One region of the Streptacidiphilus cavernicola genome, then DNA from elsewhere that is predicted to be linked to it. Evidence: riboswitches for the same ligand, from Rfam matches in the RefSeq annotation. Region 1 holds a riboswitch; each other region holds the start of a gene.

Region 1 (2,189 bases):
GTGACCGCGCCGAACTGCAGGTAGGTGCCCAGCTGGGCGGTGTAGACCTCGGTGTACCAGGCGTTCCGCAGCAGCGCGTACGGGACGCCCGAGGCGCGCAGCAGCGCCTCGGTGGCGTGGTGGTCGTCGGCGAGGGCGAAGGTGGTGTCGTCGCCGCCGAAGATGCTGGTGTAGGCGAGCAGGCCGACCCCGGCCTGCTTCGCCGCCTCGATCACGGCGCGGTGCTGCTCCACCCGCGCGCCCATGTCGGTGCCGGAGATCAGCAGCACCCGGTCCACCCCGGTCAGGGCGGTCCGCAGCGTCTCGGGCTCGCTGTAGTCGGCCTGCCGGACGTCCACCCCGAGCGCGGCCAGGTCGGCGGCCTTCTCGGGGTCGCGGACGGCGACGGCGACCTCGGTCGCGGGCACCCGCTCCAGCAGGCTCTCGACGACGAGGCGGCCGAGCTGGCCGGTGGCGGCGGTGACGAGGATGGTCATGGTGGGCGTTCCGATCGTGGTGAGGGGAGAACGGCGCCGGTGCGCCGCTTCACCCTCCCCACGCTAGGCACGGTACTTCCGAATCGGAAGTACCCACTTTGAAGTAAGCTGGTGTCATGAGTGCGATACCGCCGTTCACCGTCTACGACAAGGCCTGCCCGTCCCGGTTGGTGCTGGAGCACGTCACCAGCCGCTGGGGGGTCCTGGCACTGGCCGCGCTGCGGGAGCGGACCTACCGCTTCAGCGAGCTGCGGCGGCGGATCGAGGGGGTGAGCGAGAAGATGCTGGCGCAGACCCTGCAGACACTGGAGCGGGACGGCTTCGTGCTGCGGGTGGCGCATCCGGAGATCCCGCCCCGGGTCGAGTACAGCCTCACCGGGCCGGGACGGGAGGCCGCCGAGCTGGTCGTCGACCTGGTGCAGTGGGTCGAGCAGCAGATGCCGCAGGTGATCGAGTCCCAGCGGCAGCGGGACGCGCTGCGCGCCGAGGCGTCCTGACCCGGCCGCGGCACGCCGGTGACGGTGCGTGGGTGGTGCTACGTCAGTGGCAGGGGAAGCCGAGGAAGTGCCGGGAGTCGTGGACGAACTCGTGGATGTGCATGTCGTTCCCGAACACCGAGTAGGCGCCCTGGTCCACCCCGATGAAGTAGTACACCGCGAACGCGATCAGCGCGGTGCCGACCAGCCACAGCACCGCCTTGGACACCGGCAGGACGACCGGCGTGGCTATCACGGCGGGGGGTGCGGACAGACTGCTCATGACAGAGCCTCCTTGAGCGGGATCGTGCGTCCCTCAGTGAATGGAGCGGAGCGACGGACGACTGTCTGACTCGCCGTCACCGACCTTCGACCTGCCGACCGGTGACCGCTCACAGTGGCGCGACCGCGCTGGATTCCCACCAGCTTCCTCGTGCCATCACTCACGGTTGACAGTACGGACCTGTACGCGACGCGTCAATCACGCCGGACCGCCGGGCGCTGCTCCCCGTGCCCGGCCAGCAGCGCGTGCAGCCGTCGGCCGACCTGGTCGGCGTCCGGCAGCGGCTCCCCGAACGACAACCGGACGTCCTGGTGCGGCGGGTGGGCATGGCGCCGGCCACCGGGCCACTCCCGGGACAGCCGTAGCACGATGCCGTAGCGGTCCAGCGCGAGCGGGCTCACCTCGGTTACCCCGTACAGCAGTTGAGGATCAATCAGACCGAGCAGCGCGGCCACGTGGCCCTGGTGGTCCTCGGCGAGGTGGAGCAGCAGCGCGGCCTCGACCACGGCCAGCGGGTCGGGTTCGGCCCGCAGCAGCTCCGCCGGGTCGACCAGACCGTCCGCGCCGGGTGTGGCGAGCGCCACGTGCCGGACGTCCACCGGCAGCGACAGCATCCCCTCCGGTTCGGTGCGCCCGCGCGACGACAGCATCCCGGCGATCCTGACCCGGGCGCGGATCCGCTGCCGGACCGCCAGCGGTGCGACGTCGGTCCACTCCAGCGCCACCGGCAGCCCGCCGCCCTCCCCCGCGACCATCGCCGCCTCCCGGGCCAGCCTGCTGTCCAGCGGCACCCGCAGCCGCAGTTCCGCCCGCTCCTCGGCCCGCTCCTCCGTCCGCTCGACCACGGCGATGTCCGACCCGAGCAGTTCATGCCTGCTCCCGTTGGCGACGGCGGTGAGCGAGGTGGCCGCCCGCAGCACGCTGCGCACCACCTCCGCGTCCGACGGCTCGTAC
Region 2 (2,189 bases), on a different contig from region 1:
GCCCCCCACCAGGGGGCTTTCGTCGTTTCTGGACATTGGCGTGGCCAATCGGAGGCCGTCCGGGGGGCGGAGCAGCAGTTCATGCGAGGTTCCTTTCCAGGGTGTTCGCCGGGGTGTCCAACCACGGCTGCTGCGAGGCCCGAGAACATTGCGTACTTCATCCGCGTCTTCGCTGCTCTGCGGGATCAAGCGGTGTTCGGCGGTGCCGCCTTGAGCGAGATCGAGGTGGCCCGTAGCCGTCTCCAGGCGACCTGAGCCCTGCGGCGGGGAGTGCCAGCCGAGTTGGCAGGCTGGTCGACGCCGAGGGGGTGGCCCCGGCCGGAGGCCGCCTGGCCGTCGGTCGCACCCGACCCCCCGGCTTTATGTCCATGATGTGGGACGGCGGTCACGGTCGTGTTGATTCGGCGTCTAGTCTGGCGGTTGCAGTCGGTTCGCCCTGTCAGCCAGGCAGGCGCGTCGTAAGAGGGAACCCGGTGTGATTCCGGGACTGCCCCGCAGCGGTGAGTGGGAACGACCGCCGTCATCAAGCACTGGGCCCGGGTACGGGTCTGGGAAGCGACGGCCAGTAGGTGTCTGCCCTCGGCAGACGTGCCCGCGAGTCCGAAGACCTGCCACTGCCCGTGCACGCCACAGGTGTGCGCGGAGATCCCGGTGACCTCGTGGGCGGGTCGGCGTACATATCAGGTGGGCACGCGCGGCAGAGCCGCGTCCTGAGCCGCCCGGTGCTGTCGTCCCTTCGCGCCTGCGACCCGTCTCCGGGGTCGTCCAGTGACGTACTCGCGAAGGAGAGTCCCTTGACCAGCAAGCCTGCAGCCGCGGCAGCACGGGCCACCGTGTACGGCTACCCCCGCCAGGGCCCCGAGCGGGAGTTGAAGAAGGCCATCGAGGGCTACTGGAAGGGCCGCGTCACCGCCGACGCCCTCCAGCGCACCGCGGCCGAACTGCGCCGCCAGGCCTGGCAGCAGCTCACCGAGGCCGGTGTGGACGAGGTCCCGACCGGTGACTTCTCCTTCTACGACCACGTGCTGGACACCAGCGTGATGGTCGGCGCGATCCCCGACCGGCACCGTTCGGTCGTCGGGCACGGTAAGGCCGTCGACGCGGACGCGTTGGACGGCTACTTCGCGATGGCCCGGGGCACCCAGGAGGTGGCGCCGCTGGAGATGACCAAGTGGTTCGACACCAACTACCACTACCTGGTCCCCGAACTCGGCCCGAACACGGTCTTCACCGCTGACTCGACCAAGCAGGTCGCCGAGCTGCGCGAGGCGCTGGCCCTCGGCCACAGCGCCCGCCCGGTGCTGGTCGGCCCGGTCACCTACCTGCTGCTGGCCAAGCCCGCCCCCGGCGTGGCCGCCGACTTCCAGCCGATCACCCTGCTCGACCGGTTGCTGCCGGTCTACGCCGAGGTGCTGGCCGACCTGCGCGCCGCGGGGGCCGACTGGGTCCAACTGGACGAGCCTGCCCTGGTGCAGGACCGCACCCCGGCCGACCTCAACACCGTCGCCCGTGCCTACCGCGATCTGGGCGGCCTGGCCGACCGGCCCAAGCTGCTGGTCGCCTCCTACTTCGACCGGCTCGGCGAGGCCCTGCCGGTGCTGGCCAAGGCCCCGATCGAGGGACTGGCGCTGGACTTCACCGGACCCGCCGCCGCCAACCTGGACGCTCTCGCCACGGTCGGCGGCCTGCGCGGCAAGCGCCTGGTTGCGGGCGTGGTCGACGGCCGCAACATCTGGATCAACAACCTCGCCGCCTCGCTGACCACCCTGGGCACCCTGCTCGGCCTGGCCGACCAGGTCGACGTCGCGGCCTCCTGCTCGCTGCTGCACGTCCCGCTGGACGCCGCCCGGGAGCGCGACGTCGACCCCCAGGTCGCCCGCTGGCTGGCCTTCGCCCGGCAGAAGACCACGGAGATCGTCACCCTGGCGCGCGGACTGACCCAGGGCACCGACCTCATCGCCGCCGAACTCGCCGCCAACCGGGCCGGTCTGGAGTCCCGGGCCGGTTCCGCGCTGACCCGCGACCCGGCGGTCCGGGCCCGCAGCGCAGCCGTCACCGACGCCGACACCCGACGCCCGCAGGCCTACCCCGAGCGCGCCGCCGCGCAGCGCGCCGCGCTCGGCCTACCGCTGCTGCCGACCACCACCATCGGCTCCTTCCCGCAGACCGCCGAGCTGCGCAACGCCCGC
Region 3 (2,189 bases), on a different contig from region 1:
ACCACCTGGCTGCGGCCGTCCCCGCCGGGCTTGAGCAGCACCGGGTTCATCGCCGCCTCGGGCTCCACCCCGGCGGCGGCGGCCTGCATCGCCTGGGCCCGGCCGATCTCCGCGCCGTCGGCGGTGACGAAGGAGTTCAGCGACATGTTCTGCGCCTTGAACGGCGCGACCGAGACCCCCTGCCGGGCCAGCCAGCGGCAGATCCCGGCGGTGACCACGCTCTTCCCGGCGTCCGAGGTGGTTCCGGCGACCAGCAGCGAGCCCCTCATCGGCGTCCCCTCCGCAGCAGCGCCGCGGCGGCGGTGACACCGACCGCCAGCAGCCCGACCCGGCGGGACAGCACGCAGGCGCGCTCGATGTCGCCGACCGCCACCGGCCGCAACTCCGGTCCCAGCAGCGGCCGGTGCTCGACCCGGCGGCCGTAGGCCAGGGTCCCGCCGAGGCGGACGCCCAGCGCCCCGGCGAAGGCAGCCTCGGCCTGCCCGGCGTTGGGGCTCGGGTGCGCGGAGGCGTCACGCCGCCAGACCCGCCAGGCGGTGCCGCCGCCGCCCGCGCCGCGGCCCCCGCCGCCCCGCCGCCCCCCGGCGGCGGTGGCGGCGGTCAGCAGCGCGGTGAGCCGGGCGCCGGGCCAGCCGGCCGCGTCGTCCAGCCGGGCCGAGGCCCAGCCGAAGCGGAGGTGCCGCGGCGAGCGGTGGCCGACCATGGCGTCCAGGGTGTTCACCGCGCGGAACGCCAGCAGCCCCGGCACGCCCGCGACCGCGCCCCAGACCAGCGCGTTCACCACCGCGTCCGCGGTGTTCTCGGCCACCGACTCGACCACCGCACGGGCGACCTGCTGCCCGGTCAGCTCCCGCGGGTCGCGCCCGCACAGGTACGGCAGCCGGTCCCGGGCCGCGGCCAGGTCCCCGGCCTCCAGCGCGGCGCCGATCGTCCGTGCCTCACGGACCAGCGAGGCGCCGCCGAGCACGGTCCAGGTCGCGGCGGCGGTCAGTAGCACCCGCCCGGCGGCGGAGCGCCGCACGGCCCGGTCGGCCGCGTACCCGGCCGCGCCGGCCGTCCCCGCGCAGAGCGCGGTGAACAGCGCCCCGGCGTCCCTGCGGTCGCGCCAGAGCCGCCGTTCCGCGGCTGCCGCGGCGCGTCCGAAGCCGGCCACCGGGTGGCCGCGCCGGGGGTCGCCGAAGGCGGCGTCGGCGGCGTAGCCGAGAGCCAGGCCGAGTGAGGTCGCCGCGCTCGCGCGCACGGCGGTCAGCGGGGCGGTCGCGCGGGGACGGGGGCGGCGCCGGAGCATGGTGGCGGCAGGGCAGCGCGCATGGCGTGGATGTCCTCACTCAGGGTCCGCGCCCTGGATCGACGAACCGGGGGCGAGAGTCTCCTGGCTTCCGGATCGACGCGCTCCCGGGCCTTCCCGCGGCGACGGCACCCGGTTTCCCGGGCACCGTCGACAGCCGTGGCCGTGGTTCGAGAGCGCTCCCCGGTGACAGTGGCGGGACCGCGCCGGACTTGGGGTCTCCCCCGCACCGGACTTCCTCTCCATGCCTCCGTTTGGCCTTGTGATCCCACCACGCCGCCGGTCCGAGCGTCAACACGGCCGGGACCGGCCGGAACACCCTCAGGCCGCGGTGTCCTCGCTCCGCGGGAACACCGCCGGGAGCGCCGACGGCAGGGCGGGCAGGGCGGGCGGCGCCGCGGCCGGCGGCAACTGCTGCGGGGCGCGGACGATCCGCAGCAGTTCCACCGGAGCGTGGTCCTGGACCACGCGGTCGGCCGGACTGGTCGGCGGGCGCAGGATCCGGTCCTCGAACCAGGACATGCCGAGCAGTACGCAGAGGCCGAGTGGAGCGGTGATCAGGCACAGAAGGACAGGCATGGGCACCCCAATGAGTTGAGTGCTGCGTCTTCCGATATCCGACTTCCCCCGGCTTCCAGGGTGGGTCAGAGTCGGTCGATCCGCATCTCGGAGTGTCCGGAGCCGACTGCGGAGCGTCAGTGCCGCCCGGAGACCAGGTCAGCGGCCCTGGCGATGGGCGAGGTGGCGGCCCGGCCGCCGCGCTCCTGCCGGTCGGCGGCGTGGTAGGCCGCGTACATGCCGTGCACGCCGATCCAGCGCAGCGGCTCGGGCTCCCAGGCGCGGACCCGGTGGCCGACCCAGGGCAGCCGGGTCAGGCCGGTGTCCGCGCCGCCGCTCCCGC
Region 4 (2,189 bases), on a different contig from region 1:
ACGTCGCCGGGGGAGAACAGCGACCACTCGGTGTCGGCGTCCACCCGGCGCATGAACTCGTCCGGGACCCAGTGCGCCAGGTTGAGGTTGTGGGTGCGCCGGGCCTCCTCGCCCGTGCTGTCCCGCAGCTCAAGGAACTCCTCGACATCGGCGTGCCAGGTCTCCAGGTAGACGCAGGCCGCGCCCTTGCGCCGGCCGCCCTGGTTCACCGCGGCGACCGAGGCGTCCAGGGTGCGCAGGAACGGCACGATGCCGTTGGACTGGCCGTTGGTGCCGCGGATCAGGCTGCCGCGGGAGCGGATCCGGCTGTAGGAGAGGCCGATCCCGCCCGCGTGCTTGCTCAGCCGGGCGATCTGGGCGTAGCGGGAGTAGATCGAGTCCAGCTCGTCCAGCGGGGAGTCCAGCAGGTAGCAGGAGGACATCTGCGGGTGCCGGGTGCCGGAGTTGAACAGGGTGGGGGAGGACGGCAGGTATTCGAGCCGGCTCATCAGCCGGTACAGCTCGGCCACCTCGGCCACGGACTCCTTGCCGCCCGCCCGTCGCCCGCCGCCACCCTTGTCCGAGTCGCTGCGCTCCACGCCTCCCGCCCGTCGCCCGCCGCCACCCTTGTCCGAGTCGCTGCGCTCCACGCCTCCGACCTGGAGGCCGCAGGCCACCCGGAGCAGGAAGTGCTGCGGGGTCTCCAGCACCTGACGGGTGATCGGGTGCCGCAGCAGGTAGCGGGAGTAGACCGTGCGCAGGCCGAAGTACTCGAACCGGTCGTCGCCGGCCGGGTCGACCACCGCGTCCAGGGCCTCGGCGTGGGCGGCGACGAAGGCGGCGGTGTCGTCGCCGATCAGGCCCTCCCGGTGGCCGACCGCGATCGAGGCGGCGAAGCAGGTGGCGCCCTGGCCGGAGGCCTCCTCGCGGATCTCCTCGGCCAGCAGCCGGGCGGCGAGCCGCGAGTACTGCGGGTCCTCGGCGATCAGCGCGGCGGAGGCCTCGATCGCCAGGCCGCGCAGCTCGCTGTAGTCGGCGACCGCGCTGCGCCCGCGCAGGGCGGCGGCGGCGACCCGGCCCGCGTCGATGTGCACCAGGTCGGCGGAGCGCTCGGTGAGGGTGCGCAGCAGGGCGGTGCCGGGGGCGTCCTGGACGTCCGGGCCGGGGCCGTCGCCCTGGTGCGGGACTGTCGTCGCTGCTGCGGTCTCGGTGATCGTCACTTGCGCTCCTCGTTGGCGGCCGGTCGGCGGCGGACCGTCGGCGGGAGGCGTGAGGGAGCGTCACCGGGCGCGCGGAGGCAGCCAGGAACGCGTCCCCGGCCCACCCGCGAGGCCCGGACGTGCGTCGCCCCGGGGGGTGCCGGGACGAGCTGTCGGCAGGTACTCGGACTCGCGGCAGGCCAGGGCGCGAGGGCGCAGGGCACAGCCGCTCACCGCTGCGGGGCAGTCCCGGAATCGCACCGGGTTCCCCTGCGGGACAGCGAGTATGAGCATACATGTAGGGGTGCTTCCAGAAAGCACCCCTACATGTAGTGTCGCGTCACTCCGCTTGTTCGGCGGGGCGGGGCGTGAGCTCGACCGCGTAGGTGAGCAGCGGGATGTCCGGCATCGGCGACCAGTCCCGCTCCGGGGTCCGGACGAAGCCGAGCCGCTCGTAGATGCGGTAGGCGTACACCATGGACGGCTGAGTGGACATCACCACCCGGCGCAGCCCCAGCTCCCCGGCCCGGTCCAGGCAGGCCCGCACCAGCGCCTCGCCGACGCCCCGGCCGCGGGCCGCGGGCGACACCGCGAGCATCCGGAACTCGCCCTCGTCGCCCCGGGCCAGGTCCGCGTACGGCGAGCCGGGCGGGGCGAAGGTCACCGAGCCGAGCAGGGCGCCGTCGGCGGGGTCCACGGCCACCAGCAGCTCGGCCCGGTCGGCGCGGTCGCGGGCGTCGCGCAGCCGCGGTTCGTAGCTGCCTCCGCGGGAGGTGTGGCCGTCGGCGATGAAGGACTCGGCGGTGAGGTGGCCTGCGGCGTCGAGCTCGGAGTCGAGAGCGGGGCGGATGAGGATGTCCATGGGGAGAGTCTGCCGGACCGCCCGGGTCACTCCGGCAGCGGCTCCGGAAGGCGAGGTTTCTGGCGGTATGTCAGATTTGGAGGTGTGTCCGCGGTGGGATCCGGCTCTCCGCGCGTGAGCGGGAGCGAGGGCGGCACCGGATGCGTCGG

The links. A riboswitch is a leader RNA that binds a small molecule or an ion and turns the genes downstream of it on or off. The one in region 1 is predicted to bind cobalamin.
Region 2: linked by a shared signal. The riboswitch ahead of metE (5-methyltetrahydropteroyltriglutamate--homocysteine S-methyltransferase) and the one ahead of ACEZDE_RS28300 (CbtB domain-containing protein) in region 1 are both predicted to bind cobalamin.
Region 3: linked by a shared signal. The riboswitch ahead of ACEZDE_RS24455 (cobalamin biosynthesis protein) and the one ahead of ACEZDE_RS28300 (CbtB domain-containing protein) in region 1 are both predicted to bind cobalamin.
Region 4: linked by a shared signal. The riboswitch ahead of ACEZDE_RS11875 (ribonucleoside-diphosphate reductase subunit alpha) and the one ahead of ACEZDE_RS28300 (CbtB domain-containing protein) in region 1 are both predicted to bind cobalamin.

Annotation. Positions count from the first base shown of each region.
Region 1 is NZ_JBHFAB010000027.1:30,751-32,939, reverse strand. It holds gene ACEZDE_RS28310 (SDR family oxidoreductase) at 1-476, opposite strand, end outside; gene ACEZDE_RS28305 (winged helix-turn-helix transcriptional regulator) at 593-973, shown strand; gene ACEZDE_RS28300 (CbtB domain-containing protein) at 1,017-1,235, opposite strand; cobalamin riboswitch at 1,274-1,436, opposite strand; gene ACEZDE_RS28295 (DUF2470 domain-containing protein) at 1,430-2,189, opposite strand, start outside.
Region 2 is NZ_JBHFAB010000003.1:296,740-298,928, forward strand. It holds cobalamin riboswitch at 410-630, shown strand; gene metE (5-methyltetrahydropteroyltriglutamate--homocysteine S-methyltransferase) at 795-2,189, shown strand, end outside.
Region 3 is NZ_JBHFAB010000020.1:97,085-99,273, reverse strand. It holds gene ACEZDE_RS24460 (cobyric acid synthase) at 1-269, opposite strand, end outside; gene ACEZDE_RS24455 (cobalamin biosynthesis protein) at 266-1,240, opposite strand; cobalamin riboswitch at 1,344-1,555, opposite strand; gene ACEZDE_RS24450 (hypothetical protein) at 1,610-1,867, opposite strand; gene ACEZDE_RS24445 (NAD(P)/FAD-dependent oxidoreductase) at 1,984-2,189, opposite strand, start outside.
Region 4 is NZ_JBHFAB010000007.1:130,998-133,186, reverse strand. It holds gene ACEZDE_RS11875 (ribonucleoside-diphosphate reductase subunit alpha) at 1-1,199, opposite strand, end outside; cobalamin riboswitch at 1,354-1,500, opposite strand; gene ACEZDE_RS11870 (GNAT family N-acetyltransferase) at 1,519-2,040, opposite strand.